DNA from 2 places in the Streptomyces sp. NPDC098101 genome. Region 1 is predicted to be linked to the other one. Evidence: riboswitches for the same ligand, from Rfam matches in the RefSeq annotation. Region 1 holds a riboswitch; the other holds the start of a gene.
What was found. A riboswitch is a leader RNA that binds a small molecule or an ion and turns the genes downstream of it on or off. The one in region 1 is predicted to bind cobalamin.

Region 1 (14,642 bases):
CCGCGCAGCGGCCCGCCGACCACGACGGCGGGGAACGTCGCGTACTCGCCGGCGGTCAGCCGGGCGTCGTCGACGAGCCCGCCCGCCCGGACGACGTTGCCGTCGTCGAGCGTGATCTCCTCGCCGAAGTACGCGATGAAGTGGCCGTCCTCCTCCTGGCGGTAGAGCATCCGGCCGGCGCCCTCGGTCCGCCCGATCCGGGTGCCGTCGGGGCCGAAGATCTCCAGCCGTACGGTGGCGAAGTCCTTCTCGGTGGGCGTGGTGCCGGTGGGGTCCGGGTTGTTCGACTCGTACGCGACGACCTTCTCGGTGAGGTCGCGCAGGATCAGGGACCTTCCGGTGTCGCGGAGTGCGCCGACCTCCGGGGAGACGGTCTTCGGGGGTGTGGCGACCAGCGGCGTGAGCCAGTCGGACAGGACCTGCAGCACCACGATGAGCCCTCCAGATGCGGGATGTGCCGATTCCCGCCGACGCTAGGAGGGCCCGCTCAAGCGGCGCTAAAGGGGGCGGGGCGGGGCCGCCCGCCCCGGACTCACCCCGCCCCGGGGTGTGCCACGATGCCCTCCAGGACCAGCCGGAGGTACCGCTCGCCGCGGTCCGCTCCGTCGGGCAGCGCGTTCTCCCGCACCCAGGCCGCCCCGCTGAGCAGGTCGAACAGCTCGTCGGGCGTGACGTCGGGGCGCACCTGCCCGGACCGCTGGGCGGCGCGCAGCAGGTCCGCGCCGCCGCTGTGCATCGCGGCGCACGCGGCGTGCGAGGGCGTGCCCTCGTCGTACATGCTCCGGGTGAGGATGCCGACCAGGCCGCGGAACGTGCTGAAGTGCCGGACGGCCCGGCTCATCCACGCGGCCAGGGCCTCCAGCGGATCGCCGTCCCCGGCCAGGCTCTCGGCGCGCGCGACCAGGTCGGCGAGGCCGTCCCGGGTGGCCGCCTCGACCAGCGCGGCGCGGGTCGGGAAGTGCCGGTAGAGGGTGCCGATCGCGACGCCGGCCCGGGCGGCGATGTCCTCCAGGGAGGCGTCGGCGCCCTCCGCCTCGAAGGCCTTGCGCGCCGAGGCCAGGATCGCGTCGTAGTTGCGGGCGCCGTCGGCCCGCTTCGGGCGCTGCGCGATGTAGGGCGGGTTGTCTGCCACGGGGCCTCCACTTGACTACCTGAGGTCGCCTCAGGTTAACTGCGGCCAGTTAACCTGAGGCTGTCTCACGATAGTAGCCCGAGCCGGTCGACCGCGCACCGACGGCTCCACCACTCCGGCGACCCCGCCGGACGTTCCGCTCCGGGCGGCACCGCCGCGCCCGGTCCGTACCGCTCGCCCCGTACCGCCCGCCCCGCACCGCCGATCGGCCCGGCCCGACCCGTACCGCTCGATCCGACCCGCAGCACTCGACCCGTACCGCCCGGTCGACCCGGCGGCCCCGCCCGCGCGGTCGGCCCGGCCCGACCCGTACCGCCCTATCGGCCCGGCCCGCTCCGATCCGTACCGCCCCGTCAGCCTGCCCCGTCAGTCCGGCCCTGCCCGATCGGTCCGATCTGCACCGCCCGATCAGCCCGGCCCGTACGGGCCCGACCCGCACCGCCCGATCACCCCCGCGCGACCCATCTCACCCGCCCCGACCCGTCCCACCCGACCCGTCCCACCCGACCCGTCCCACCCGACCCGTCCCGCCCGATCCGCATCCCGGCGGACGGTCGCCGACCGTGGAGGACCCACCCGTGACCGCAGAAACCGTCCCCGACGGCATCCCGAAGGACGCCGCCCCCGCACGCGCCCCCTGGGGCCTCGCCCTCACCGCCATCGTCGGCGCCGAGTTCATGCTCCAGCTCGACGGCACCATCGTGAACGTCGCCCTGCCCGCCCTCCAGGAGGACCTCGACGTCGGCGTCGCCGCGGCCTCCTGGGTGCCCAACGCCTTCCTCCTCGCCTTCGGCGGCCTGCTGCTCCTGGCCGGCCGGCTCGGCGACGTCCTCGGCCACCGCAAGGTCTTCCTCGGCGGCATCCTGCTCGTCGTCGCGGCCTCCCTGATCGCCGGCCTCGCTCCCAACCTGGAGGTCCTGCTGGTCGGACGCGCCCTCCAGGGCGCCGGCGCCGCCGTCGCCGGACCGACCGGACTCGCCCTCCTCGCCCTCGTCTTCGAGGGCGAACGCCGCCAGCGCGCCTTCGGCCTCTACTCCACCGTCACCGGCCTCGGCGCCTCCGCCGGCATGGTCCTCGGCGGCCTCCTGACCTGGGTCGGGGACTGGCGCTGGAGCCTCCTCGTCAACGTCCCCGTCGGCCTCGCCCTCGTGCTCGTCGCCGTCAAGGCGCTCGGCACCGACGACGGCCCCACGCGGCGCCGCTCCCTCGGCCTGCCCAGCGCCGTCCTCGTCGGCGGAGCCGTGACCACCCTCGTGTACGGATTCGTGCACGCCGCCGAGAAGGGCTGGGGCGACACCGGGACCGTCGTCCCGCTCGCCGTCTCCGCCGTGCTGTGGATCGCGCTGCTCGCCGTCGACACCCGCAGCGCCGAACCCCTCCTGCCCGCCCGGATCTTCACCGACCGGGTGCGCGCCGGATCCTTCCTCAACCTGCTGCTGCTCGCCGCCGTCCTCACCAGCTACCTGATCTACCTGGTCCAGTACCTGCAGAACGTGCTCGGCCTGAACGCCCTGCAGAGCGGCCTCGCCATCCTTCCCTTCGGCGCCGCCCTGCTGTTCACCACCCAGGTCCTCACCAAGCGCCTCGCCGCGATCGACCTCAAGCTCCGCGCGATCGGCGGCCTGGTCGTCGTCCTCGCCGGAGTGGCCTGGCTGAGCCTGCTCGACGGCGACAGCGCGTACGTCACCGGAGTCCTGCCGCAGATCGTGCTCATCGGCGTCGGGGTCGGCGTGGCCATCATCCCGTTCAACCTGATCATCCTGACGACGGCCCCGCCCGAGTACGCCGGAGTGACCGCCGGAGTCCTCCAGACCGCCCTGACCATCGGTGGCTCGGTCGGCCTCGCGGTGCTGCTCGTCCCCTTCACCGCCGGGAACGGCGTGGTCGCCGACACGATCTCCTCCGTGTTCGTCTGGGCCTCGGCGCTGACCGTCCTCGCGCTGCTCGTCGCCGTCCTCTTCTGGTACGGCCCGGGGGCACGGAAAACGGCCACCGCGCCCGAGGAGCGGACCGAGGAGCGAACCGAGGCCTGAACCGCGATCTGAACCGGGGCGCGAACCGGGGCGTGAACCGCCCACCGGCGGGCCGGGACTTTACCCTCCCGGCCCGCCGGCCCGCCCCCACGCAGTTGCATGAAGGTTTTGTTGCGGGACAAACCTCCCTCCCCGTGCTCTCCTATGCTGCTGTCCGCCCCGCGGTTTCCAGCCGCCCCGCGGGGCGTCCGGACCGCAGTTCAGACCGCGGAAGGAGACCGGCCGCCATGGTCACCGCCCCCGAATCGAGACACACCCGCACCACCGTCCGCCACACCGAACGGGACGCCCTCAGGCAGCTCGTCCGGTCGGCCGCGATCGGCCGCGACACCGTCGTGGAGCTCACCGGCGACCCCGGCTCGGGCAAGACGGCCCTGCTCGCCGCCCTCGCCGCGGACGCCCGGCGCGAAGGCCTCGTGACCCTGCGCGGCCTCTGCGTCGCGAACGCCGGGGAACCGACGTCCTTCGGACCGTTCACGGAGGCCCTCGGCGGCCTGGACTCCCCGGGCGCGCTCGGCGCCGACGGCCCCCCGCCGGCCATCACCCGCCTGCTGCACCGGCTCGCCCGGCCGCCCCGGGACCCCGACGCCCCCGTCCCGGCCGGCGACGGACCCACCTCCGACTGCCGGTACTACGCCGAACTGCGCGGCCTGCTCGCCGACTGCGTGGCCGCCGCGCCGCGCGGACTCCTGCTGGTCCTCGACGACTTCCACTGGGCCGACCCCTGCTCCGTACGCCTCCTGGAGACCCTCATCCGCAGGCCCGTGGGCGGCGGGCTCGTCACCGTCGTCGCCCACCGCCCGCGCCAGGCCTCCGTCGGACTGCGCCTCGCGGTCCGGCACGGCGTGGAACTCGGCACCGTCGACGAGGTCGGCCTCGGCCCCCTCACCCCCGCCCAGAGCGCCGAACTCCTGGGCGCCGCGCCCGACACGCCGCGACTGCGCCGGCTCCACACCCGCAGCGGCGGCAACCCGCTCCGCCTCATCGCCCTCGCCGCCGCCGACGGCGGACCCGACGACCCCGTCCACCTCGACGTCCGCCGGGACCTGGAGACCCGGCTGCTCGCCGAATGCGCCCCCCTGACCGAGGAGGAACGCCTCGTCGCGCACGCCGCGGCCGTCCTCGGCGAGGCCTTCGACGTCGAATCGATCGCCGCCGTCACCCGGTCGCCCCACACCGGCGTCTGCCGTGCCCTCGGCACCCTCGAAGCCCGCGACCTCGTCCGCACCGCCCGCCGCCCCGGCACCCTGGCCTTCCGCGACACCCTGCTGCGGGACTTCCTGTACGCCGAGGCCGACGCCTGCTGGCGGGTGGCCGCGCACCGCCGCGCCCTCGCCCACCTCACCCTCCGCGGCGCCCCGCCGGTGGACCTCGCCCCGCACGTCGTGCGCTCCGGCGCCCTCGCCACCCCCGAGGACCGGACCGTCCTCGTCGCCGCCGCCAAGGACGCCCTGCCCGCCGGACGCGCGGCCCGCGCGGCCCGGTGGACGACCTTCGCCCTGCGCCTCCAGCGGGCCGCGCCGCACGGATCCGGGCCCGACCTCGTCGGACGCGACGTGTGGCTGCCCGTCGTCCGCGCCCTGGCGGCCGGGGGCGACGTCACCCGGCTGCGCTGCGTGGCCCGCGAGATCCTCGCGGCGTTCGCCGACCGGCCCGCCGCCGACCGGGTGCCCGCCGCCGTCCCGCTCGCCCTCGCCCAGGCCGCCGCGGGCCTGGTCGAGGAGGCGCAGGCCCTGCTCACCCCGCTGCTCTCGGCCCGCCACGCGAACCCGGAGCAGGAGGCCGCGCTGCACGTCCAGTCCCAGCTCCTGTGGGTGCTCGCCGGACAGCTCCCGCCCCGCGCGGACGTGGAGGCGCTGACCCGGCACATGGGGGAGGCCACCCCGCTCACCGCCGGCGGCGCGCTGGCCCTCCAGGGACTGAGCACCGTCTTCGCCGGGGACCTGAACGCCGCCGAGAGCGCCCTGGACGCCAGCGCCCAACTCCTCGACGGCCTCGAACCGGGGACCCACGACGCCCCCGACGCCTTCGCCGGCTACCTCCTCGTCCTCGCCTGCGGCGAGTCCGCGATGGGCTGGTACGGCCCCGCGCAGGCCCACGTGGAGCGGGCACTCGCCGCCGCCCGGCTGCGCGGCGACGTCCCCCTGCTGCCCGCGCTGCTCAACGTCCTCGCCTACGTCACCTACCAGACGGGACGGATGGCCGAGGCGCTGGAGACCGCGCAGGAGGCCCGCGCCGTCGCCCTCGCCGCCGGCCGCCCCCACCTCGTGACGCTCGCCGACGCCGTCACGACCGCCGCCTGGGCCTGGCTCGGGGACACCGGACCCCTCCGGTCGCGCCGCACCCCGCCGGACGCGCCGGGCGGCGACCTGCCCCGGACCTCCGTCGTCGCCCTGCTGCACGCCGAGGCGGCGCTCGCGGCCGGCGACGGCGCGGGCGCGCTGGCGCTGCTGTTCCCGGCCGACACCCGGCGGATGCCCGAGCCGCCCGCCATCCTCGCGCCGCGCGTCTACGAACTCCTCGCGGCGGCCTGCGCGGCCACCGGCGCCGAGGCCGGCGAGTGGGCGCACCGCGCCGAGTCCGTCGCGGCCGTGGTCAACGTGGCCGAACAGCGCGGCCACGCCCTGCTGGCCCGGGGCCACGACCTGCGGGCGCGCTCGCTCCCGGAGCAGGCCGCGCGCTGCTACGACGAGGCGTACGGACTGCTCGGCGAGACGGCGGCGGGGATGCGCGCCCGCGACCTCGCCCGCGCCGCCGCCGTGGCGGCCTGCGCCCGTACGGGCCCGGACGGCGACGCGCTGGCCGACCTCACCCTGCGGGAGCGGCAGGTCGCGGAGCTCGCGGGCGAGGGCCTGAAGACCCGGGACATCGCCGCCCGGCTCCTCGTGAGCCCCCGCACGGTCGACGTCCACCTCACCCGGATCTACAGCAAGCTCGGCGTCCACACCCGTGCCGCACTGGTCCGGTTGATGGCACGCGCGGCCTGAGCGCGGCCCGAGCGCGCCCTCAGCTCGCCGTCGGCAGGTCGAGCACCCGGTCGGAGGTGAGGATCGCCTGGTGCAGCCGGCGCAGCGAGCGGTGCGGTTCGAGCCCCAGCTCGGCCCGCAGCACCCGCTGCGCCGAGCGGTAGACCTGCAGTGCCTCGGCCTGCCGCTCCGAGCGGTACAGCACCAGCATCAACTGCCGGTAGAACGACTCCCGCAGCGGATGCTGCGCGGTCAGCGTGCTCAGCAGCCCGATCACCTCGCGGTGCCGGCCGAGCGCCGTGCGCGCCTCGACCGACAGCTCCAGGCTCTGCAGCCGCTCCTCCTCCGCCCAGGTCGCGAACGAGGTGAGGACCGGCCCCTCCGCGATCCCGTCGAGCACCGGGCCCCGGAACAGCCCCAGGACCCGTTCGAAGCACTCCAGCGCCTCCTCGTGCCGTCCGGCCGCCCGCAGCTCGCGGCCGAGCCGCATGGCCGACTTGAACTCCTCGACGTCCCAGCCGGCCCCGTCCAGCCGCAGTTCGTACCCGAGCGGCCGGGTGACGATGGCCCGGCCCTCCGGAGCCCCCGAAACCGCCAGGAACTTGCGCAGCTGGGATATGTACACGTGGACCGCGGCCGAGGCCCTGCGCGGCGGTCTGTCCCCCCACAGCTCCGTGACGAGCTGTTCCTTGGTGATGACCCGGCCGCTCCCGATCAGCAGGGTGGCCAGCGTCGTCTCCACCTTCGGGGCGGACAGCGAATGGCTCCGCCCGGCGTGGCGAACGCGGAGGGGCCCAAGGAGTTCGTAGCGCATCGAGTCCTCGTCCAGTAGGGGAACAGGCGTGTGGGTGAAGAGCGGTGATTCACTGTCACCTCCGCACCGGGGTCCACGCATCGGGGAAAGTACGTACGTACCGCGCGAACCCTGACCCACCGCCCGCGCGGCCGCCGATCCGCCGCCCGCGCGCCCCCTGTTCCGCCGTCCGCGCGCCCCCCGATCCGCCGCCCGCCCGGCCGCCGACCGGCCCCGCGGCCTCCGCCTTTGGCCCCGCTTTGGCGCCCCACCCGACAGTGCGGGGATGCCACCGTTCGCCCTGCGCTGCCTGAGGGGCCTGTGGGAGTCCCTCATCTCCTTCGGCCACCTCTGGGTCCACGTCCCGGACCCCCCACCCTCCACCGGCCCGCCCCCCGGCCACCCGGAACGCCTGTGCCCCCACCTCCCGCCGACTCCCGGGGAACGAGCCCTGTGGGACGACCTCACGGGAGGGTCCCGGCACGACACCCCCTAGGGGGTGTCGTCCCCGGAGCGGGGACGCAGCAGATAGGTGTCCATGATCCAGCCGTGCTGCTCCCTGGCCTCCGTCCGCGCGCGGTGGATCTCGTCGGCGACCTCGGACAGCGGGCCCGAGATCAGGATCTCGTCCGGGGTGCCGATGTAGGCGCCCCAGTAGATCCACGTGGAGTCGCCGGAGAGGTGCCGGAAGGACTCGTGGGCGTCGAGCATGACGACGATGTCGCCGTCCTCGTTGCCGGCGGTCTCGGTGAGCCGCCGTCCGGGGGTGATGCGGACCGGTCGGCCGACCCGGTTCAGGCCGATGCGGTGACGTGCGGCGAGGGCGGAGACGCTGCTGATCCCCGGGACCACCTCGTACGCGAACGTCACGTTCCCCCGGGCCGTGATGTCCTCCAGGATCGCCAGCGTGCTGTCGTACAGGGACGGGTCGCCCCACACCAGGAACGCCCCGCGCTGCCCGGGGGCCAACTCGTCGCGGATCAGCCGCTCGCAGACGTCGGCGCGCCGCCTGCGCCAGTCGTGGACGGCCTCCGCGTACGGGGCGGACCCGTTCAGGGAGCGGTCGCGCCACGGGTCCTCCGCCTCGACGACCCGGTAGGGCCCGGTGACGTGCTCGTCGAGCATGTCCCGCCGGAGCCGGACGAGGGAGGACTTCTCCTGCCCCTTGTCGAGGAGGAAGAACACGTCGGTCCCGCGCATGGCCCTCACCGCCGCGAGGGTCAGCTGTCCGGGATCCCCGGATCCGATGCCGATGACCGTGATGTGCCTGGTCGTGTCGCTCAACGCCGTGCTGCTCCTTGAATCGGGTACGTCGTGGATCGGATGGACCGGCCGGGCGCGGAGGCTTCGCGGGTCAGCCCAGTGGGAAGGCCTCGGCCTCCGTCACCGGCGGCCCGGCCCGGACGCCGTGCAGGACGTGCGCCAGGACCTCCGCCCCGCGCACCACGCGGGGACCGGGCCGGTTGAAGTGGGCGGGTCCGTCGAGCACCCAGACCGCTCCGGCGCGGACGGCCGGCAGATCCTCCCAGCCGGGGAGGGAGGTGAGCAGTTCCCGCTCCCGGAGGGTCCGCCCGGGCGGGAAGCCGCACGGCAGGACCAGCAGGACGTCGGGGCGGGCGGCGCGGACGGCCTCCCAGGCCATCGGGCCGGTGTGCTCGCCCGGCGCCGCGAGGAGCGGCTCGCCCCCGGCGGCGTCGATCTGCTCGGGGACCCAGTGCCCGGCGGGCCACAGCGGGTCGAGCCATTCGACGGCCACGACCCGGGGCCGGGTCCGCCCCGCCGTGAGGCGCCGTACCACCGCCAGCCGGTCGAGCAGGTTCGCCCGCCGCCGCTCGGCCCGCTCCCGTACGCCGAGCAGCTCGCCCACCGTGACCAGGCAGTCCAGCACGTCGTCGAGGGTGCGGGGCTCCAGGCTGAGGACCCGGGGCCCGCCGTCGAGGACGCGCACCGCGCGGGAGACGGCCTCGTACGAGACCGCGCACACGTCGCACAGGTCCTGGGTGAGCACGACCTCGGGCGCGAGGGCGCCGAGCGCTTCGGCGTCCAGGGTGTAGAGCGAGGAGCCGCCGTGCGCGGCGCCGCCGACCGCGGCGGAGATCTCACGGCTGGTCAGGTCGTCCGAGGAGAACTCGGCGGAGGTCACCACCGGCACCCCGGCCACGTCCTCCGGTGGCCAGTCGCACTCGTGGGTCCTTCCCACCAGGTCGGCGGCCAGACCGAGTTCGGCCACGATGTCGGTCGCTGCGGGCAGCAGGGAGACGATGCGCATGGTTCGAGCCTAGGGTCTGCCCGGCACGGACGAGGCACTCCGGAGGGCGCCTCGTCCGCCGGACCCGGTGTCCGTTACGGGCGGACGGGGGCGACGCGCGGCGCCGGGTTGGTCGAGGAGGTCTTGTTCAGCGAGAACGACCAGCCCTCGAAGCTGCCCTGCGCGGGCTTGCGGCCCGAGGCGCCGGACTGGCTGTAGCCCCAGGTGCCGCCGTTGGGCGCGTGCCAGTACGACCAGTAGGCGGAGGCCGGGGGAGTGTTCACGCAGGCCTCGGTGGCGGCGGTGGGCTTGCCCTCGATCCGGCAGACGAACGCCTCGCCCCAGCGCTGGGTGCCGGCGATCTCGAAGCCCGCGTTCTTCAGGGCGGCGAGACCGGTGGCCTGGTCGCCGGGGGCGCAGCGGACGACCGTGCCGCCGCCGAGCTCCTGGAAGTCGACGACCACGGTGACGCCGGTGGCGGTCGGGCAGGGTCCGGCCGTCCCCTTGCCGTTCAGGGCGGTGGCCTCGGGCGCGGCGGCCAGGCCCAGGCCCGTCAGGCCCAGGACCAGCGCGAGGGACAGCACGGCGGCGCGCGCCGCGTTCAGCACGTGTCCGCAGGTCGATCGTGTCATGGGTGTTCTTCCTTCTGGTGCGGGGCTGCTCGACGGTCGACGCAGCCGAGGGGAATCACGCGCGCGTGAGCGGCGCGGAACGGGGTCGCGCGGGGAAGGGCGCGGCGGCCGTCAGGCCGACGTCCGCTTGCGGCGCCCGGCGGCGCGCACCACGGCGAAGCCCGCCGCGGCCAGCGCGGCCGCGGTGCCGCCGAGGAGTACGGCCCTGCTGCCGGTCGCGGCCAGGATCCCGCCGCCACCGCCCTGGGGAGCGACGTCGTGCGCGGCCGCGCCGGCCGCGTACGTGGGGGCGGGCGAGGGCGGAGCGCCGCTCGGGTCGTCGCCGGTCACGATCGGCGGGATGCCGCCCGGGCCTGTGCCGGACGTGCCCGAGGGCGTACCGCTGGGCGTACCCGACGGTGCGTCACTCGACGTGCCGGAAGGGGTGCCCGAAGGGGTGCCACTCGGCGTGCCCGAAGGGGTGCCGCTCGCTGTACCCGACGGCGTACCGCTCGGTGTACCCGAAGGGGTGCCGCTGGGCGTGCCCGACGGCGTACCGCTCGGATCGTCGGTCGGCGTACCGGTCGGCGTACCGGTCGGGTCGCCGGTCGGATCCGGCCCCGGCCCCGGTTCCGCGAGGCCGATCTTCGCGAGCGGGACCTGCGCCAGCGCGAGCACCGCCTGCGCCGTGGAGCGGCGCCACTGGTCGCGCTGGAACTCGCCGATGCCGTCGGCCCGCGCCCCGGCCAGCGCGTCGTCGTCGTAGGCGAGGGCGCCGGCCTCCGCCGAGGCGGCACCCCCGTCGGCGGCGGTGATCCGGCGGGCCTCGATCCAGTCGGCCGCCTTGTCGGCCTCCGCCTGGTGACCCGTCGCCGCCAGCGCCTGGCCGCCGAGGCCCGTGCTGTTGGCGTTGGGGAAGGAGGTCGGCCCCGAACCGGTCAGGGAACCGTCCTCGTGCTGCACCTCCGCCAGCCAGTCGCCGCCCTTCTTCGCCGCCTCCGCGGCGCCCGGGGCGCCGTCCTCGGCGGCGGCGAGCAGCGCCTGCACGGCCATGGAGGTGGAGTCCGGGTCGAGCACCGCGGCGTCGCCCTCGGCGTCGCAGTCGCCGGTGACCTCGACGCCGTCGCCGCCGAAGCCGTGGGGGTAGAGGCGGAACCCGCCGGCCGCGCACTGCTGGTCGATCAGGAAGTCGACGGCGCTCTGCGGCACGTCACCGCTGCGCGCGAGGCCGAGCACCGCCAGGGACTGGCCGAAGGTGTTGCTGCTGTCGCCGCCCTCGACGACCTTGTCCTTCAGCCGGCCCTCCTCCAGCCCTTTCTCCGGGCCGGCGAGGAGGTCGAGCGTCTCCCGGCGCAGGTCGTACGCGCCGAACGCGCTCGGGTCCTCCCCGGAGATCACGGCCGCGTACAGGAGCTTGGCGGTGGCGCCGGAGATCCGCTGGCCGGGCTCTCCCCAGGTGTCGTAGCTGTTGTAGTCGCGGACGTGCGCCTTGAGCGTGTCGACGACCTCGTCCGCCGCCGCCTCGTCGACGCCCGTCGCCTCGAGGGCGATGAGGGTGTCGACGGTCAGCCCCCAGTCGTACATGCCGGGGGAGAAGCCGGGTATCGCGCCGCCGTCGAGTTCGCCCGCCTGCCAGCGGGCGGCGGCCGCGGCCGCGTCCTCCCTCGGAGCGGCGGCGGCGCCGGGGCTGAGGGCGATCGCGCCGACGGCGAAGAACGAGCCGCAGACGCCGAGCACGGCAGCGAGCTTGACCGGTGGTCTGACGCCGACCATGGCACAGATCCCTTCGACAAGGGGTCGGCAACAGCCTCCCGGGCCTTGTCGCAGGAAGGGGCCGCGCGCGGTCGTGGACGATCGCGTCGGATTCCAGAGGCAGTTACCGGGCTCCGCGCTGCAGACCATGACAGTGAGAAGCAGTTCACCCACGCCATGGGCATTCCGACTCGCGGCAAGTGGTGCTCCGCCGCTCACGGTTGCAGGTCAGCGCCGGATTCGCACCGGCTTCCCCCATCGCGTGGGCATTGAGTTGTCGTCCGCTCACGAGCGGAACGGCCGCATCCTATGTACGGACACACGAAACTCGCCAGCCGTGCCCGGTGCGTTTCACGCCACATCCGCCCCTTACCCCCGCCGCCCCCGTTCGACGGCGGTACGTCAGCCGGCCAGGTCCGCGGCGAGGTCGTCGCGCCAGCGCGCGGACAGCCGCCGGTTCAGGACCGTGGCCGCCGCGTCCGGCAGGGGCAGCAGCAGGAACTCGCGCAGTGCCCCGGCCGCCGAGTCCCGTACGGCCCACGCGGCGAGGTCGGCCCCGGTGACGGGCGCCGGGTCCGCTCCGCGCCGGGCCGCGTCCAGCAGCCCCCGTGCGGCCCGGGTCTCCGCCGCGAGGGTCCTCATCCGCAGGTCGAGGGCCCCGTCGGCCGGGAGGTCCACCGGCTCGTTCCGGAGGATCCGCTCCAGCGCCCGCGCGATCTCCGGGTGGGCGTCGGCGCCGGTCTCGGACGCCAGCCGGGCGAGCTGGGCCGCCATCGCGGAGCGCAACCGCTCCGGGGGCGTCCGGTCGACGAGCCCGGCGAGGTCGACGTCACGCACCGAGGAGACCGGGTGCCGCTCCGGCGGGAGGTCGTCGAGGACCGGCAGCAGCAGCGCGCTCGCCAGCGGCTCGTCGCCGTCCGCCGCCGGATCCCAGACGATGCCGTACTCCGCCACCGGGCCGGCCAGCAGCCGGGCGTACGCGGCCGTGGAGCCGGGCCAGGGGTCGACGCCGATCCTCTGCCACTGCTGCCCGCCGGGTCCGAGCAGCGGCTGCCCGTCGGGTCCGGTCACGTAGTCCTCGCGGGGCGATTCGACCCGGTGGGCCGCCCCGGACCGTTCCTCACCGTCCTCCACAACGGTGAGGAGCACCTCGCACGCCTGCTTCGTCAGCCGTACGACCCGGGTCCCCCGGGACAACCGGCGCAGCACCTCCGGGCGGCCGAACTGGGGGTCGCCGCCCTCCTGGGTGGCGTACGACCATCCGTCACCGCACCGGCCGGCCCGGACCATCGGGCGGCACGCCGCCCAGGGCGAGGCGGCGGACAGCCGCGCCTGCTCCCGGCCGCGCGGTCCGGTGGTCGCGCGCACCGCGCCCAGCCTGTCCAGCAGCTCCTCGGGCGAGACGCCCGCCACGAACACGACGTCCGGCTGCACGGGGGGCGGGTCGGCGGGGGTCCCGAAGGTGAGGACGAGCGACGATCCGCCGGGCCCCGGGACCGGCGCGACCGGCTCGGCCGGGGGCGGGAGCAGCGGCTCGGCGGTCCCGGCGGCGAGAGCGAGGGGGGAGAGCGGATCGGGGACGACCGACCTGTCGTCCTCCCAGATCAGCCGGCCCTCGAAGGCGAGCGGAACGCGTCCGTTGAAAGGCGTGCCGTTCTCCAGGGCCGTGGCGAAGTCGGCGAGGACGTGCCGCAGTCCCGGCCACTCGGTGAAGGACGGGGAGCTCTCGTCGAAGTACCGGCCGATGCGCCCGTGGTGCGGCCCGGGACGGGTGACCGCGAAGAGCCCGTCGGAGGACTGCCCGCCGATGCCCAGGGTGATCAGCAGCCGCTCGTGCGGCCAGTAGGCGTACTGGTCGCGTTCCTCCTCGTCGAGGTCCGTCTCCTCCTCGGCGACCTCCTCGCCGACGTTCCGCAGGAACTCGGTACTGGCGACGATGTCCTCGACCCCGGACAGCGGTCCGTAGTAGCCCAGCGTCGGCGTTCCGTCCTGGAGCATGACCCCGTCGTGACGCAGCAGCGACTCCCTCAGGTCGGGCGGGAACGCCAGGCCGAGCCGGAGTTCGGCCGCCGCGACGTCCTCCGGGCGGGCCGGCGGCCGGAGCAGTCCGTGGCTGACGGGAGCGTGCCGCGCGAGCCAGGCCTCGATGCGGGTCCATGACTGGACGACGGTGAGCGTGATCATGACGGCACCCTAGGCGCGGGCACTGACAGTGGCGCCCCCTGCCGGAACGGCCGTTCCGGCAGGGGGCGCTTCGTTCCGGCAGCCGCCGGGGGCCGCCCTAGGGCGCCCAGGGGCGGAGCGCGTCCTTCATCGCGTCCGTCATCGCGAACTGCAGCAGCGGACCGTAGGTGATCCGGCCGACACCGAGGCGGCGGAAGCGCGCGAGGTCGTGCTTGACGGGGTGGGCCGTGGAGTTCACGGGGACGGTGACGGCGCCGATCACCGCCGTGAGCAGGTCGTCGTCGTCCTGGATGCCCACCGGGTAGACGCTGTCGGCACCGGCCCGCTCCAGGGCCCGCAGCCGCTCGATCGCCTCGTCGAGGACACCGGAGGCGTCCTCCGCGTGCAGGAAGAGGTCGGTGCGTCCGTTGACCCAGACCGGGACCCCCGCGTCGTCGGCCGCCGCGCGCAGACCGGCGATGTAGTTCGCGTGCTCCTCCGTGCCGCGCACGCGTCCGCCGTCCGAGTGGACGGTGTCCTCGACGTTGAGGCCGACGCCGCCGGCCTCGACGAGTCCGGCGATGAGGTCCGCGGGCTTCTGCCCGTACCCGGCCTCCAGGTCCACGGACACGGGGACGTCGACCGCCGCGATGATCGGCCCGACGGCGGCGAGCACCTCTTCGAAGGTCTGCCCCTCGTGGTCGTCGGCGCCCCGGGAGTCGGCGAGCGGATGGCTGCCGACCGTCAGCGCGGGGAACCCGGCGTCGACCGCCGTCCGCGCGGACCAGACGTCCCAGACGGTCGGCAGTACGAGCGGCTGGTGATCGGCGTGCAGCTGCTTGAGGCGCTGAGCGCGCTCGACAGTGGTACGAAAGTCCATGCCGGTGACGCTACCCCCGAATCGCCACGGGCAACGTGCCGACGGGGCCGCCGTCCTCCCGGTC
Region 2 (14,642 bases), 700 kb from region 1:
GCCCCGCTGGAGTACCACCTGCGGCTCCTGGAGGCGTACACGGAGACGCTCCGGGAGAACGGCCTCACCGCCCCGCCCGGCTACGGGCCGGCCGGTCCCGGGCGCGCGGTGTTCTCGGTCAGCTCCTTCATGGACGCGCTGGCGCCGGAGCCCGGCGAAGGCGAGTAGGACGGTCCGGCCGTCCCCAGGAAGCGGACGTGGGGGCGGCCGCCGGGGTCCGGGTGCGTCACGGCGGCCCGGACCCGGTAGACGTCCGCGATCAGCTCCTCGGTGAGCACCTCGTCCGGCGTGCCCGAGGCGACCACGCGGCCGCCGGAGAGGACCACGAGCCGCTCGCAGTACGCGGCCGCGAGGTTCAGGTCGTGCAGGGCGACGACGGCGGTCAGGCGAAGCCCGGAGACCAGCTCCATGAGGTCCAGCTGGTGCTGGACGTCGAGGTGGTTGGTGGGCTCGTCGAGGAGGAGCTCGCGCGGCTCCTGGGCGAGGGCGCGGGCGATCTGGACGCGCTGGCGCTCGCCGCCGGAGAGGGTCCGCCAGGGCTGGCGGGCGCGGTCGGCGAGCCCGGTGCGGGCGAGGGCGGAGCGGACGGCGGCCTCGTCGGCCGCCGAGGGCGGGGTCCAGGCCCTGCGGTGCGGGACGCGGCCGAGGCGCACGACGTCGAGGACGGTCAGGTCGGTCTGGGTGTCGGACTGCTGCTCGACCGTGGCGAGGCGCCGGGCGACGGTCCTGCGGCCGAGTCCGGCGAGCGGATCGCCGTCGAGGGTGACGACCCCGGAGTCGGGGGCGAGGACTCCGGCGAGCAGCCGCAGGAGCGTGGACTTGCCGGAGCCGTTGGGGCCGAGGAGGCCGGTGACGGTGCCGGGGACCGGGGCGACGCTGACGCCGTCGAGGACGAGGACGCCGCCGGCGGTGCGCGAGACCCGGTCGGCGCGCAGGCCCGCGTCCTTTCGGGTGGGGGTCATCGCGTGCTCCTCGTGCTGCGCGTGCGGTAGAGGACGAGGACGAAGGCCGGGACGCCGATCAGCGAGGTGACCACGCCCACCGGGACCTCCTGGGGGTCGAGGACGGTGCGGGCGAGGGTGTCGGCCCAGACCAGGAAGACCGCTCCGGCCAGGGCGGTGACCGGCAGGAGCCGGGCGTGGCCGGGGCCGACGAGCGCGCGGGCGGCGTGCGGCAGGACGAGCCCGACGAAGCCGATGGCCCCGGCGGCGGAGACCAGGGCGGCCGTCAGGAGGGCCGTGACGCACAGCAGGACGAGCCGGGTCCGGGCGACGGCGACGCCGAGGGACGCGGCGGCCTCCTCGCCGAAGGCGAACGCGTCCAGCGTCCGCGCGTACCCGAGGCAGGTCGTCAGGGCCACCGCGAGGACCCCGAGGCACACCCACACGTCGGTCCAGCCGGCCCCGGCGAGCGAGCCGAGCAGCCAGAAGAGGACGCCCCGGGTGGTCTCCGCGTCGGCGGCCGTCATCACTACGAAGGAGGTGAGGGCGGAGAAGAGCTGCATGGCGGCGACGCCGGAGAGGACCACGCGGTCCGTGGAGCCGCCGAGGGTGTGGCTGAGCAGCAGCACCAGCGCGAAGGAGCAGACCGCGCCGAGGAACGCCCCGCCGGTGACGGAGAGGAGGCCCCCGCCGATCCCGAGGACGACGACCGCGACCGCGCCGGTCGAGGCGCCGGAGGAGACGCCCAGGACGAAGGGGTCGGCGAGCGGGTTGCGCAGCAGCGACTGCATCACCGCGCCGCACAGGGCGAGCCCGGCGCCGCAGACGGCGGCCAGGAGGGTGCGGGGCAGCCGCAGGTCCCACACGATGCCGTCCCGGATCGGGGAGAGCGCCGGGGTGCCGCCGCCGAGGTGGGCGGCGACCGTCGACCAGACGTCGGCGACGCCGATGCGGGCCGGGCCGATGGTGATCGCCACGGCGATCGACGCGGCCAGGAGCGCGAGCCCGCCCGCCGTCCCGAGCAGGACCGCCGCTCCCGCGCGCGCCGGGGACGGCTTCGCGGCCGTGGGCGTCACTTGGCGAGACCGTACGAGCGGAGCGCGGCCGCCACCTTCTCGACGGCCTCGACGGTGCGGACGGTGGGGTTGAGCGCCTGGCCGCTGAGGAGCACGTACCGCTTGTTCTTGACCGCCGTCATGCTGCGGGTGACCGGGTCGGACTCCAGGAACTCGATCTTCTTGGCGGCGCTCTCGGCCGACTGCGAGCGGCGGGTGAGGTCGCCGATGACGAGGACGTCGGGGTCGCGGTCGGCGACGGTCTCCCAGTTGATCTGGGGCCACTCCTCCTTGGTGTCGTCGAAGACGTTCTTCGCGCCGAGCTCGCGGGAGACGATGCCGGGGGCGCCGCAGCAGCCCGCCATGTAGGGCGCCTCGGCGTTGGCGAACCAGTAGAGGACCGTGGCGTCCTTGAAGTCCCCGCCCGAAGCGGCCTTCGTCACGCGGGCCTTCAGCTCCGCGACGAGCTTCTCGCCGCGCTCCGGGACGGCGAAGATCCGGGCCAGGTCGCGGATCTCGCCGTAGACCGTCTCCATGGTGAGCGGCCGGACGCGGACGCCGTCCCCGTCGCCGCTGTTGTCCTTGCCGACGCAGTCGGTGGGCGAGAGGTACGTGGGGACGCCGAGCTCCTCGAACCGCTCGCGGGTCGCCACGCCGCCCTTGCCGAGGGTGTACGTGAAGGAGGCGGCGGCGAAGTCGGGCTCGGTGTCGAGGACCTTCTCGAAGGAGGGGTAGCGGTCGGCGAGGCGCGGGACCTTCGCGTTCTCCTTCTCCAGGCCCTTGAGGACGGGGTCCGTCCAGGTGCCGGTGCCCACCATGCGGTCGGCGAGGCCCAGGGAGAGCATGATCTCCGCCGCGCCCTGGTCGAGGGCGACGGCCCGCTCCGGCGCGCGCTCGACGCGGACGGGCCGTCCGCAGTTGTCGTCGAGGACGACGGGGTGTCCGGCCTTCGCCTTCCCGGCACCGCCCGCGGGCCGGTCGGGTGCGGGGGTCGTCCCGCCACCGCAGCCGGTCGCGGTCAGGAGCAGGGCTCCGGTGAGGAACAGCACGGCGGAGCGGACGGGGTGTGCGAGCGGCACGGGACTTCCTTCTGCGGCCACGGCTCATGCGCGGAGCCTGTCGTACGGTGCTCCCCGGGCGCGCGTGTGCCGCCGGGGCCGCCAGCAGGTCTTCGGACTCGGGGTCGGCCGGACGGGGCGCCTTCCCGGGTCGCCGCCCAGTGGCCGATGCTCCGCCCGTCACCCTCACCGCTGCGCGTCAGTTCCGGTCTCGCACCGGATTCCCTGACCCGTGCACCCACCCGTTCGGGTGCGTACAAAGGTGCGACTGGCCTCGGCACAGTACCACCGGCCCGGGGGCGTGCCCCGGGGCGCGGGGGGCGTCAGACGCGCAGCTCCTTGGCCTCGAAGCGGCCGTCCCCGAGGACCAGGACGAAGGAGACCTGCTGCCCCTCCGAGACGGTGCGGCTCTCGTCCTCGATGTCCTCCGCGCTGAACCAGACCTGGTCCTCGGAGCCGACGGGGACGACGAACCCGTATCCCCCGAGACGGTTGAAGGAATGCACGAATCCCTTGCTCCTGCCTTCCACGGCGGCCTCCTCCTCGGCGTCGGGGACGCGGGCGAGGGGTGTCCCCGGCCGGGTCCGGCCGTGTCCGCGTCTCAGGGGAGGTGTACCCCGTCGGCCCGCGCTTCGCCCGTCGGAACCGGCCGCCGGGGCGGGTGCGAGCACCCCCGGCGGTCTCGTAGAATATTCAACAGAGGTCCGGTGCCGAAGATCCCCCGTGTTCGGCACCGGGCCTCGTCGTGCGTCCGGCGCGGGGCGGGGCGTCTCAGGGGCCGCCGGGGTAGGCGATCCTCGTGGTGATCCTGGCGATGCGCGCCGCCGTCTCCGAGGGCGGGGCCACCGGCTGGACGATGTGGCTGACGGTGAGCCGCACGACCGTCTCGACGGCGAGGCCGCGCGACTCCTCGTCCACGTCGGGCCAGGCCTCGGTCGCGTACGCGTCGAGCATCGCCATCGCCGTGCCGAAGACCGGCTCCGCGCGGGTGGTGAGATAGGCGAGGAGGTCGTCCTCGCCGCCCCGCGCCGCGACCAGGACGCTCTTGATGAGCGGGTTGTCCACGGTCTGCTGGAGCGTGTAGCCGACGCCGGCCGCCGCGGCCGCCTCCAACTCCCCTCGATGTGCGTCGAGTTCGCGCTCGATGCCGATCAGGAAGCCCTCCAGCTCGCGCTGGACCAGCGCGTTGCCGATGGCCTCCTTCGCGCCGAACTCGTTGTAGAGGGTCTGGCGGCTGATGCCGGCGGCCCGTGCGATGGAGGTCATGCGCAGCCCGCTCCACCCCTCGGCGGCGACGAGGCGGTAGGCGGCGTCGAGCACCTGCTCGCGCAGCAGGGACCGGACGCTCTCGCGGAAACGTGTCATCGTGCCCCCACTTTATCCACCGGGAACCGCCCCGAGGAGGGGTGCGGAAGGGGTCTCCGAAGGGGACGGGCGACCTCCTCCGCACGGGTTCAGAGCGCGGTGCCGCCCGTCACGTCCACGTACTGGCCGGTGATCCAGCGGGCGTCGTCGGAGGCGAGGAAGGCGACCACGTCCGCCACGTCGGCGGGGGTCCCGATCCGGTTGAAGACCGAGAGCGCGGCGAGGGCGGCGCTCGCCTCGGGCGTCGTCCGGCGCCGCGCGTTCATCTCCGTCGCGATGTAGCCGGGGGCCACGGCGTTGACCGTGATCCCCCGGGGTCCCAGCTCCTTGGCGAGGGCGAGGGTCATCGTGTCGACGGCCCCCTTGGTCATGGCGTACGTGACGGAGTCCGGGAAGGCGTGCCGCGTCACCGCCGAGGAGATGTTGACGATCCGGCCGCCGTCGCGCAGCCGGTCGAGGCCCCGCTGGATGAGGAAGAGCGGGGCCTTGACGTTGATCGCGAACAGCCGGTCGAAGACCTCGGGGCTGAGCTGGTGGATGCGGCCGGAGCCGCTCGCGCCCGCGTTGTTGACGAGGACGTCGAACCCGGGCCCCTCCCCCAGCTCCGCGAGGCCCGCGTCCAGGGCGGCGTAGAAGACGTCGACGGCGTCCGGCTCCGCCAGGTCCGCGCGGAACGGGAAGGCCCGGCCGCCCTCGCGCTCGACGGCCGCCACCGTCTCGCGGGCGGCCTCCTCGTCCCTGCCGTAGTGCACGGCGACCAGGGCTCCGTCCCGGGCGAGCCGCTGGGCGATGCCCCTTCCGATGCCCCGGCTCGCCCCGGTGACGATCGCGGTTCTGCCGGCCAGCGCGGACATGTCGGTGGTGCCTTCTCTCGGTGCGTTCGGTGCGTTCGGTGCGTTTGATGCGTTTGATGCGTTCGGTTCGTTCGGTGCGTTCGCTTCGGCCGGCTCGGGGCCGGGGCCGGTCAGGAGGGCCGGCGTCCGGCCGCCGGGGCCGGGTCGAGCGTATGCCGGTACCACTCCAGGTGGTCCACGACCCCCTCGGCGAAGCCCGGCCCCGGGTCGACGGCCAGCTCCCGCCAGGGCCGGTCGTCGGAGAACCAGTGGTCGGCGGCGAGCATGTCGAGGTGGTGGACGGCGAAGGGGTGGGCCGCCAGGAGGGCGCGCGCCTCCGCGAGGCCGAGGGCCGGGCCCCTGCGCGGTCCGGCCCGGTGGGCGAGCAACTCCTCGCCCACCGCGAGGATTTCACCGGCGGTCACCGGATCGGGATGGTTCACGTGGTACGGGCCGGGCCGGGTGTGCGGCGAGAGGGCGGCGGCGAGCAGGACCCGGGCCAGGCTTCCCACCTCGACCAGGGAGTGCAGCGAGGTGGCGCCGCGCAGCGGGCCGGGCAGCGCGCCGAGGAGCTTGACGAGGCCGGGCAGCAGCTGCCGGTCCCCGGTCCCGTACACGAGGTGGGGGCGCAGGACGGTCCCGCCGGCCTCCGTGACGTGCCGGTCACCCGCCGCGCGGGTGCCGCTGGTGGCCGAGACCGGGGCGATCGGCAGGGTGCCGGGGGCGGCGGCGCGGAAGGGGCCGCGGCCGTGGACGGAGGCCGTGCTCAGGGCGACGATCCTGGTCACCCCGGCGCGTACGGCCGCGTCGACCAGGGCCCGGGTGCCCTCGTCGTTGACGGCGCGGGCCGTCTCCTCGTCGCCGCCGATCACGGAGGCGCAGTGGATCAGGACGTCCGCCCCCTCGCAGGCCCGGCGCAGGGAGTCGGGGTCGCGGAGGTCGCCGGGGACGGTCTCGACCACCGGGGCGGTGTTTTCGGGTGCGGTGTTTTCCGGGGCGGCGCTTTCCGGTGCGGTGCCTTCCCGTACGGCGAGCGGGCCGCGCGCGAGCAGGCGTACGTGTCCGGCCCCGGGCGTCGTCGCGGCGGCGGCCGCCACCCGGCCGCCGACGAACCCGGACGCGCCGGTGATGAGGATGCGAGGAGCCATCGTTCCCGTCCGGCCGCTCAGCCCGCGAGCCGGGCGCCGGGGCCCGCCGCCACGGGTTCCCGGCACGGGGAGGTGAGTGTGCAGCGGAAGACGGGGCCGCCGTCCTGGTGGCCGGTGACGCGGACGGTGGTCGCCCCCCGGCCGGGGGCGGGCACGACCTCGGCCTCGATCCAGCAGGGGACGTCGAGTTCCACGTAGCGCGAGAAGGACAGCTCCGTGCCGACGGGGAGGTAGGCGGTGCTGCCGGTCTCCAGCATGGCCGCCTGCCGGGCGGCTTCGAGCAGGAGCATCCCGGGGACGTGGTCGTTCGGGCGGCGGAAGAGCGTGGGGTGGGCGGTGTTGATCCGCAGCTGCCACCGGCCGGGGCGGTCGCCGGGGCCCAGGACGACGTCCTTGGCGTCCTCGCGGCCGACCAGGTGCGGGGCCACCGCCGGTATGAGGGGGACCGGGCGGCCGAGGGCGGCCATGCGCTCGCCCCGCATCCTGCGGTAGGCCGGTGCCGAGGTGCAGCGGATCGTGCCGCCGCCGGTCGAGATCCGGCGGCCCTCCCGGCTCAGGACGACGTCGACGCACAGGTTCCGCACCCGGCCCGCGCGCCCGTCGTAGCCGGGGAAGGAGAGGTCGGCGGTGAGGGCGAGGGGGGTGCCGTCGAGGGCGAGCGCCTCGGGGTCGGCGGTGTAATACAGGTCCCACATGACGAACTGATCGTCCACGGGTACCCCGAGCCCGGCGTGAACCACGAGCATGGTGGCCTGACGCATCGTCTCGGCCACCAGGACCGGGTCGTGCCGGTCCCCTGCCGCCGGGGAGAAGAAGGGATGGGAGGCAGGCCAGCGGGCGGAGACGGAGAACCGGTTCTCCCGTGACCGCGTCCAGCCCGTGGGGATGATGTCGGCCGGGTCGTGCCGGTGGACGAACTCCCCGGGGACGGGTGCCGTCACTCCTCGGTGGTGCTGTTCCATCGCTCCCCCTCGCACTTCCTGCACACCCCGGACGGCAAATCCGTCCGGCGTAGGGTACGTAGAGCGCGGTTTTCTTTTCAATGCTTCATGTCACACGTTGAGCACAGACAGCGAGACAGCGGGAGGCGCCTTGGCGCAGCAAGCGCGTGCAATCCGGACCCGGCGGACGATTCTGGAGTCGGCCGCGGCCGTTTTCGCCGAGCGCGGCTACGAGCGGACGACCATCGGGGAGATCCTGGTGCGCGCCGGGGTGACCAAGGGGGCGCTGTATTTCCACTTCGCCTCCAAGGAGGAGCTGGCCCTCGGCGTGCTCGACGCCCAGATGCTCGACGAGCCGCTGACCCCGCAGGACGTCAAGGTGCAGGAGCTGGTCGACCAGGGCTTCCTGCTGGCCCACCGGCTGCAGCGCGACCCCCTGGTGCGGGCGAGCGTCGCGCTGGCGCTGGACAGCGGCGCCACGGGGATCGACCGGGCCGCTCCCTTCCGGGCCTGGATCGACCAGGTGTCGGAGGCCCTGATGGTGGCGAAGGCGCAGGGGGAGATCCTCGTCCACGTGGACGTGACGGATACGGCCGAGCTCTTCTCCGGCGCTTTCGCCGGAATCCAGACGATGTCCCAGATCCTGTGCGACCGGAATGACCTCACCCATCGCGTTCTGGTCCTGCTCCGGCACGTCATGCCGACGATATGCACTCCGGCCGTGCTGATCCGCCTGGAAATGACCGAGAGCCGCGCGCGGCGGCTGGCCGCCGAATACGACGCGAGCCGGCTCCGGCACAACGAGGAGAACCTCGCGGAAAGCGCCCGCCCGTAGGCCGGTCGCACGGCCCGCGCAGCGCCCCGACGCGTGACGCGTCGGGGCGCTCTGGCGTTTGTGGCACTGAGTGTGCTTTGCTGAGGGTACTCAGTGCCACAAGCGTCTAGGGGAGCTCCACATCATGGGCAAGGACTTCGACCTTTACCGTCCTTCGGAGGAGCACGACATGCTCCGGGAGTCGGTGCGTGCGCTCGCGGAGGCGAAGATCGCCCCGTTCGCGGCTGCGGTGGACGAGGAGGGTCGCTTCCCGCAGGAGGCCCTGGACGCCCTGGTCGCCAACGACCTGCACGCGGTGCACGTGCCCGAGACGTACGGTGGCGCGGGCGCGGACGCGCTGGCGACCGTGATCGTGATCGAGGAGGTCGCCCGGGTCTGCGGCTCGTCCTCGCTGATCCCCGCGGTCAACAAGCTGGGCTCGCTGCCGGTGATCCTGTCCGGCTCGGAGGAGCTGAAGGCCAAGTTCCTCGGCCCGCTGGCCAAGGGCGACGCGATGTTCTCCTACGCCCTCTCGGAGCCGGACGCCGGTTCGGACGCGGCCGGGATGAAGACCCGCGCGGTCCGCGACGGCGACTTCTGGGTGCTCAACGGCGTGAAGCGCTGGATCACGAACGCCGGGGTGTCGCAGTTCTACACGGTGATGGCCGTCACCGACCCGGAGAAGCGCTCCAAGGGCATCAGCGCGTTCGTGGTGGACAAGGACGACGAGGGCGTCTCCTTCGGCGCACCGGAGAAGAAGCTCGGCATCAAGGGCTCGCCGACCCGCGAGGTCTACCTGGACAACGTGCGCATCCCCGCCGACCGGATGATCGGCGCCGAGGGCACCGGCTTCGCCACCGCGATGAAGACCCTGGACCACACCCGCATCACCATCGCCGCCCAGGCGATCGGCATCGCCCAGGGCGCCCTGGACTACGCCAAGGGCTACGTCAAGGAGCGCAAGCAGTTCGGCAAGCCGATCGCCGACTTCCAGGGCGTGCAGTTCATGCTCGCCGACATGGCCATGAAGCTGGAGGCGGCCCGCCAGCTCACCTACGCGGCCGCCGCCAAGAGCGAGCGCGTCGACGGCGACCTGACCTTCTTCGGCGCGGCGGCCAAGTGCTTCGCCTCCGACGTCGCCATGGAGGTCACCACCGACGCCGTCCAGCTCCTGGGCGGTTACGGCTACACCCGTGACTACCCGGTCGAGCGCATGATGCGCGACGCCAAGATCACCCAGATCTACGAGGGCACCAACCAGGTCCAGCGCATCGTCATGGCCCGCAACCTCCCGTAACCACCAGACCGTTGACCCGTTGAAAGGAGACAGGCCGTGACCCTCAAGATCGCTGTCTGTGTGAAGTACGTCCCCGACGCGACCGGCGACCGCGGTTTCGCCGACGACCTGACGACCGACCGCGAGGCCGTCGACGGTCTGCTCTCGGAGCTGGACGAGTACGCGGTCGAGCAGGCCCTGCAGATCGCGGAGGAGTCCGACGACGCCGAGGTCACCGTCGTGACCGTGGGCCCGGACGACGCCAAGGACGCGCTGCGCAAGGCGCTGTCGATGGGCGCCGACAAGGCCGTCCACGTCAACGACGAGTCCATCCACGGCTCGGACGTCTTCGCCACCTCCGCGATCCTCGCCAAGGCCCTGGAGAAGACCGGCTTCGACCTGGTCGTCTGCGGCATGGCCTCGACGGACGGCGCGATGGGCGTGCTGCCCGCACTGCTCGCCGAGCGGCTGAACCTGCCGCAGGTCACCCTGCTCTCCGAGGTCTCCGTCGAGGACGGCACCGTGAAGGGACGCCGGGACGGCGACGCCGCCACCGAGCTCCTGGAGGCCCCGCTGCCGGCCGTCGTGTCGGTCACCGACCAGTCCGGCGAGGCGCGTTACCCCTCCTTCAAGGGGATCATGGCCGCCAAGAAGAAGCCGGTCGAGGAGCTGGACCTGGACGACCTGGACGTCGACGCCGACGAGGTCGGCCTCGCCGGGTCCTGGACCCTGGTCGACTCCGCGACCCCGCGTCCGGCCCGTACCCAGGGCACGATCGTCACGGACGAGGGCGACGGCGGCAAGCAGCTCGCCGCCTTCCTCGCCGCCCAGAAGTTCATCTGACCCGCCCCGGCCAGACACCCACACAGGAGCAACGAATCATGGCTGAGATCCTGGTTCTCGTGGACCACGCCGACGGTGCGGTCCGCAAGCCGGCCCTCGAACTGCTGACCCTGGCCCGCCGCATCGGCGAGCCCTCGGCGGTCGTCCTCGGCGCCGGCGAGGCCGCGGCCTCGATCGCCGCCACCGCCGGCGAGTACGGCGCGGCCACCGTGTACGTGGCAGACGCCGCCGAGTTCGCCGACCAGCTGGTCGTGCCGAAGGTCGACGCGCTCACCCAGCTCGCCCGGGAGAAGGGGGCGGCCGCCGTCCTGGTGACCTCCTCCGGCGAGGGCAAGGAGATCGCGGCCCGTGTCGCGCTCCGCCTCGGCTCCGGCCTGATCACCGACGCCGTGGAGCTGGAGGCCGGCGAGAACGGCCCGGTCGCCACCCAGTCCGTCTTCGCCGCCTCGTACCAGGTGAGGTCGACGGTCTCCAAGGGCGTGCCGGTCGTCACCGTCAAGCCGAACTCGGCCGCCCCGGAGGCCGCCCCGGCCGCCGGCACGGTCGAGAACGTCTCGGTCGCCTTCACGGGCAACGCGGCGAAGGTCGTCTCGCGCACCCCGCGCGTCTCCACCGGCCGTCCCGAGCTGACCGAGTCCGCGATCGTGGTCTCCGGCGGCCGCGGCGTCGGCGCGGCCGAGGGCTTCGGGGTCGTCGAGAAGCTGGCCGACTCGCTCGGCGCGGCCGTCGGCGCCTCCCGCGCGGCCGTGGACGCCGGCTGGTACCCGCACGCCAACCAGGTGGGCCAGACCGGCAAGCAGGTCTCGCCGCAGCTGTACGTCGCGGCGGGCATCTCCGGCGCGATCCAGCACCGGGCCGGGATGCAGACGTCGAAGACGATCGTCGCGGTCAACAAGGACCCCGAGGCCCCGATCTTCGACCTCGTGGACTACGGCGTGGTCGGCGACCTCTTCGAGGTGCTGCCGCAGCTGACGGACGAGATCGGTCCCCGCTGACCTTCCGGCAGCGGAAAGGGGCGGGTGGGTGGCACAGAGTGCCACCCACCCGCCCCTTTCGCGTGACGCGGGACCGGGGCCCGGCTCACATCCAGCCGTCGAGCGGGACCTCTTCGCAGAGCCGGACGACCGGCCGGCGACCGGAGACGCCGACGCCCGAGGAGAGCTTGACCCGGACCCCGGGGCGCACCGCGTGCGGCGGTCCGTCGACCCGGCAGCGGACCACGAAGCCCTCCGTCATGTGGACCGGCCAGAGGTCGGCGTCGGCCGCGGCGACCCCGCGCCGTACGGAGATCACGCCCTCGCCCCCGCTGAGTTCGGGCGCGAGGTCGGTCGACCCGCAGGTCGGACAGAGCAGTCGCTGGAACGTGGTGGTGTGGCACCAGCGGCAGCGCTGGAAGTAGAGCTCGGAGTCGGGGTCCGACTCGTCGGCCTGGACGGCGGTCCCGCTCCTCAGTCCCGTGTGGAACACGATGCCTTCTCCTTGCACTCGGCGGCTCGACCGTGCATGGAGCAAAGATATGGCACTGAGTGCCATCAAATAAAGACCTGAGTTCCCTCAATTGGAGATACTGAGATCCCTGGGCGCCTTCGGACGCCGTCCGGGCGGCGCCAGAACGGCGTCCGGGCGTCTTCCGGGCGCCTTCCGGGCCTCCCTCAGCCCTCGCCGAGGCTCGACTCCACCTCGCGCACCACGCGCCACATCGGGGTGGAGCGCTTGGTGATGACCACGACGACGTCCTCCGTCTCCTCGGCCGGGAGGTCGACGGCCGGGGCCGGGCTCCAGGTGGCGCGCACGAACTCCAGGGCCTCGTCCACCGCCGCCAGCGGGTCGCCCTCGCCGCCCGAGCGCAGCCAGTGGCGCAGGGCGTGGTTGTGGGCGGCGACCACGGCCGCCGCGACCACGTTGGCGCGCAGGGTGCCGTCCCTGCGGTCGGCCCAGCGGGTGCGCAGGTAGTCGCCGAGGGTCTTCTCGTACCGCCAGACCACCGACAGCTCGTACGTGCGGAGCCCGGCCACCTCGCGGGTGAGCCGGTAGCGCTGCACGGAGAACGTGGGGTTCTCGGCGTACATCCGCAGGACGAGCCGGGCGGCGCCGCAGACCCGGGCGATCGGGTCGTCGGAGTCGGCGCTCGCGGCGAGGAAGCGGGTCATGTCGTCGAGGCACTGCTCGTGGTCGGGGAAGACCACGTCCTCCTTCGACGGGAAGTACCGGAAGAAGGAGCGCCGGCCGACGCCCGCGAGCGTCACGATGTCGTCGACGGTGGTCTGCTCGTAGCCCCGCTCCAGGAAGAGCTGGAAGGCCGCGGCGATGAGGGAGTCCCGCATCACGGGCTTCGTTGAGTTCGTCGACGCTGTTCCCATGGGTCGAAACTAGCATTGGGAACGCATTCGCGCGGCACTGGGTGCCGGACGAATCCGGCACCCAGTGCTTTTCCGAGGGTACGGAGGCTCAGCGCGCGGACATCCGGAGCGCACCGTCCATGCGGATCGTCTCGCCGTTGAGGTAGTCGTGCTCGGCGATCATCGTGACCAGCCGGGCGTACTCCTCCGGGCGGGCGAGGCGCTGCGGGAAGGTGACGCTCGCGGCGAGACCGGCCCGGACGTCCTCGGTGAACCCGGCCATCATCGGGGTGTCGACGATGCCGGGGGCGACGGTGACGACCCGGATGCCGAACTGCGCCAGGTCGCGGGCGGCGGTGACGGTCATGCCGGCGACGCCCGCCTTGGAGGCGGCGTACGCGATCTGGCCGACCTGGCCCTCGAAGGCGGCGATCGAGGCGGTGTTGACGACGAGGCCGCGCTGTCCGTGCTCGTCGGGCTCGTGCCGGGCGATGGCCTCGGCGGCGAGCCGCGTCACGTTGAAGGTGCCGATCAGGTTGACGTTCACGACGGCCCGGAACAGGTCGAGGTCGTGCGGCCCCTTGCGGCCCAGGATCCGGGCGGAGGGGGCGATGCCGGCGCAGTTCACGGCGAGCCGCAGCTCGGCGCCGTCGGCGTCGATCTCCGCGAGGGCGGCGCGGACCTGCTCCTCGTCGGTGACGTCGGCGGCGAGCAGCCGGACGCCCTCGGGCAGGACCCCGGCGGCGGCCACGGCCTTGTCCAGGTCCAGGCCGTAGACGGTGGCGCCCCGGGCGGCGAGCGCGGCGGCGGTGGCGGCACCGAGGCCGGAGGCGGCGCCGGTGACGAGAGCGGCGGAGCCTGCGATGTCCATGGAACTCCTCGTTCGTGTCGTGCGGGGGCGACCCTGCCGCCGGGATGGCCGCCGGATCGGGCGCGTGCCCGCGGAGGACCGCGCGGTCCGCGCGATCTGCGCCGCCCACCATAGAACCGCGTGCGAGGCCCCCGGAAGCGGAGGCGGGGGCCGCGCCGCCGGGCCCCGGCCCCGGAGCGGCGATCAGGCCGGGGGCACGGCGTACGGGCGGAGGGTCATGAGCGAGTCCTCCACGGAGGCCACCACGGCGAAGGGGAAGCGGTCGAGTTCGAGGCAGAGCGCGACGTCGTCGGGGTGGGCCCCCTCGCGCACGCCCTCCCTCAACTCGGCGGCGGCGCGCGACTCCTCGGCGCGGCGCAGGAACCCGGCCGGGTCCGTCCCGGCCCCGGCGGCCCTCCCCGCGATGTACTGGGCGCACGCCAGGTCCTCCTCGGCGCGCCCGTCCTCGCCGGTCACCACGAACGTGACGTCGTCGCACCCGCGCGCCCGCAGCAGCCGGGCCGTCGCCTCCGCCACCACGAAGCCGGCGCACAGCACCAGCGACGCGTCCCTGACCGCGAGGGCGCCGACCGTCCCCGCCGTGGTCTTCTGCACGACGGTCCGCCCGCCGAGGTCGGCGGACCGCAGCAGGCCCGGCGAGTTGACGGCATCGAAGCCGGGCGCGGGCGGACCGTCCTTGAGCGCCACCCAGTCCGGGTGCCGGGCCTTCAGCGCCAGGGCCTCCTCCAGGGAACCGGCGAGGACGATCTGCTCCGCTCCCCGGCCGAAGGCCCAGGCGGCCACGGTGAAGGCGCGCATGACGTCGACCACGACGGCCGTGGAGGGGACTTCGGCCAGCTCGGGGATCCCGAGGAAACGAGCATCCATCCGGTCATGATCACGCACCCCCGGCCTCCGGCGCCCGGACAGTGGCACGCGTCACACCAGCGGTAACGGCCCCGGCGGGGGCGTTAGCGCGACGGCAGCGGGACGTGAGCAGCGCCCGGCAGGCTGGGGACGACCATCGTGGCCGGCGCGCGCCTGCCACGGCCAGCAGACCGCGGGGGACCGCCGTACGTGCCGGACACCGGCCCGGGGCACCGGCGCGGCCGCCTCGCCTTCCGTACCGGGCGCCCGACCACGCCCGGACGGCCGGGGCGTGCGAGAAGGAGCAGGTAG

Region 2: it holds a riboswitch for cobalamin, as region 1 does, so the genes downstream of both, ACIQVI_RS01335 (ABC transporter substrate-binding protein) here and ACIQVI_RS04075 (prenyltransferase/squalene oxidase repeat-containing protein) in region 1, are expected to answer to the same signal.

Annotation. Positions count from the first base shown of each region.
Region 1 covers NZ_JBIWAS010000001.1:1,002,337-1,016,978, forward strand. Annotated here, with positions in the region: gene ACIQVI_RS04030 (allene oxide cyclase barrel-like domain-containing protein) at 1-431, opposite strand, end outside; gene ACIQVI_RS04035 (TetR/AcrR family transcriptional regulator) at 533-1,132, opposite strand; gene ACIQVI_RS04040 (MFS transporter) at 1,711-3,165, shown strand; gene ACIQVI_RS04045 (AAA family ATPase) at 3,393-6,152, shown strand; gene ACIQVI_RS04050 (AfsR/SARP family transcriptional regulator) at 6,172-6,873, opposite strand; gene ACIQVI_RS04055 (DUF6059 family protein) at 7,211-7,420, shown strand; gene cobF (precorrin-6A synthase (deacetylating)) at 7,417-8,208, opposite strand; gene ACIQVI_RS04065 (cobalamin-binding protein) at 8,279-9,193, opposite strand; gene ACIQVI_RS04070 (flagellar hook-length control protein FliK) at 9,268-9,804, opposite strand; gene ACIQVI_RS04075 (prenyltransferase/squalene oxidase repeat-containing protein) at 9,916-11,556, opposite strand; cobalamin riboswitch at 11,694-11,847, opposite strand; gene ACIQVI_RS04080 (SMI1/KNR4 family protein) at 11,938-13,719, opposite strand; gene ACIQVI_RS04085 (isocitrate lyase/phosphoenolpyruvate mutase family protein) at 13,817-14,578, opposite strand.
Region 2 covers NZ_JBIWAS010000001.1:305,130-319,771, reverse strand. Annotated here, with positions in the region: gene ACIQVI_RS01350 (radical SAM protein) at 1-168, shown strand, start outside; gene ACIQVI_RS01345 (ABC transporter ATP-binding protein) at 81-962, opposite strand; gene ACIQVI_RS01340 (FecCD family ABC transporter permease) at 959-2,017, opposite strand; gene ACIQVI_RS01335 (ABC transporter substrate-binding protein) at 2,014-3,075, opposite strand; cobalamin riboswitch at 3,162-3,281, opposite strand; gene ACIQVI_RS01330 (cold-shock protein) at 3,378-3,560, opposite strand; gene ACIQVI_RS01325 (TetR family transcriptional regulator) at 3,826-4,419, opposite strand; gene ACIQVI_RS01320 (SDR family NAD(P)-dependent oxidoreductase) at 4,509-5,273, opposite strand; gene ACIQVI_RS01315 (NAD-dependent epimerase/dehydratase family protein) at 5,384-6,400, opposite strand; gene ACIQVI_RS01310 (ScbA/BarX family gamma-butyrolactone biosynthesis protein) at 6,418-7,362, opposite strand; gene ACIQVI_RS01305 (ScbR family autoregulator-binding transcription factor) at 7,493-8,176, shown strand; gene ACIQVI_RS01300 (acyl-CoA dehydrogenase family protein) at 8,301-9,452, shown strand; gene ACIQVI_RS01295 (electron transfer flavoprotein subunit beta/FixA family protein) at 9,489-10,274, shown strand; gene ACIQVI_RS01290 (electron transfer flavoprotein subunit alpha/FixB family protein) at 10,313-11,269, shown strand; gene ACIQVI_RS01285 (zinc ribbon domain-containing protein) at 11,355-11,741, opposite strand; gene ACIQVI_RS01280 (TetR family transcriptional regulator) at 11,927-12,598, opposite strand; gene ACIQVI_RS01275 (SDR family NAD(P)-dependent oxidoreductase) at 12,723-13,484, opposite strand; gene ACIQVI_RS01270 (2-phosphosulfolactate phosphatase) at 13,668-14,351, opposite strand.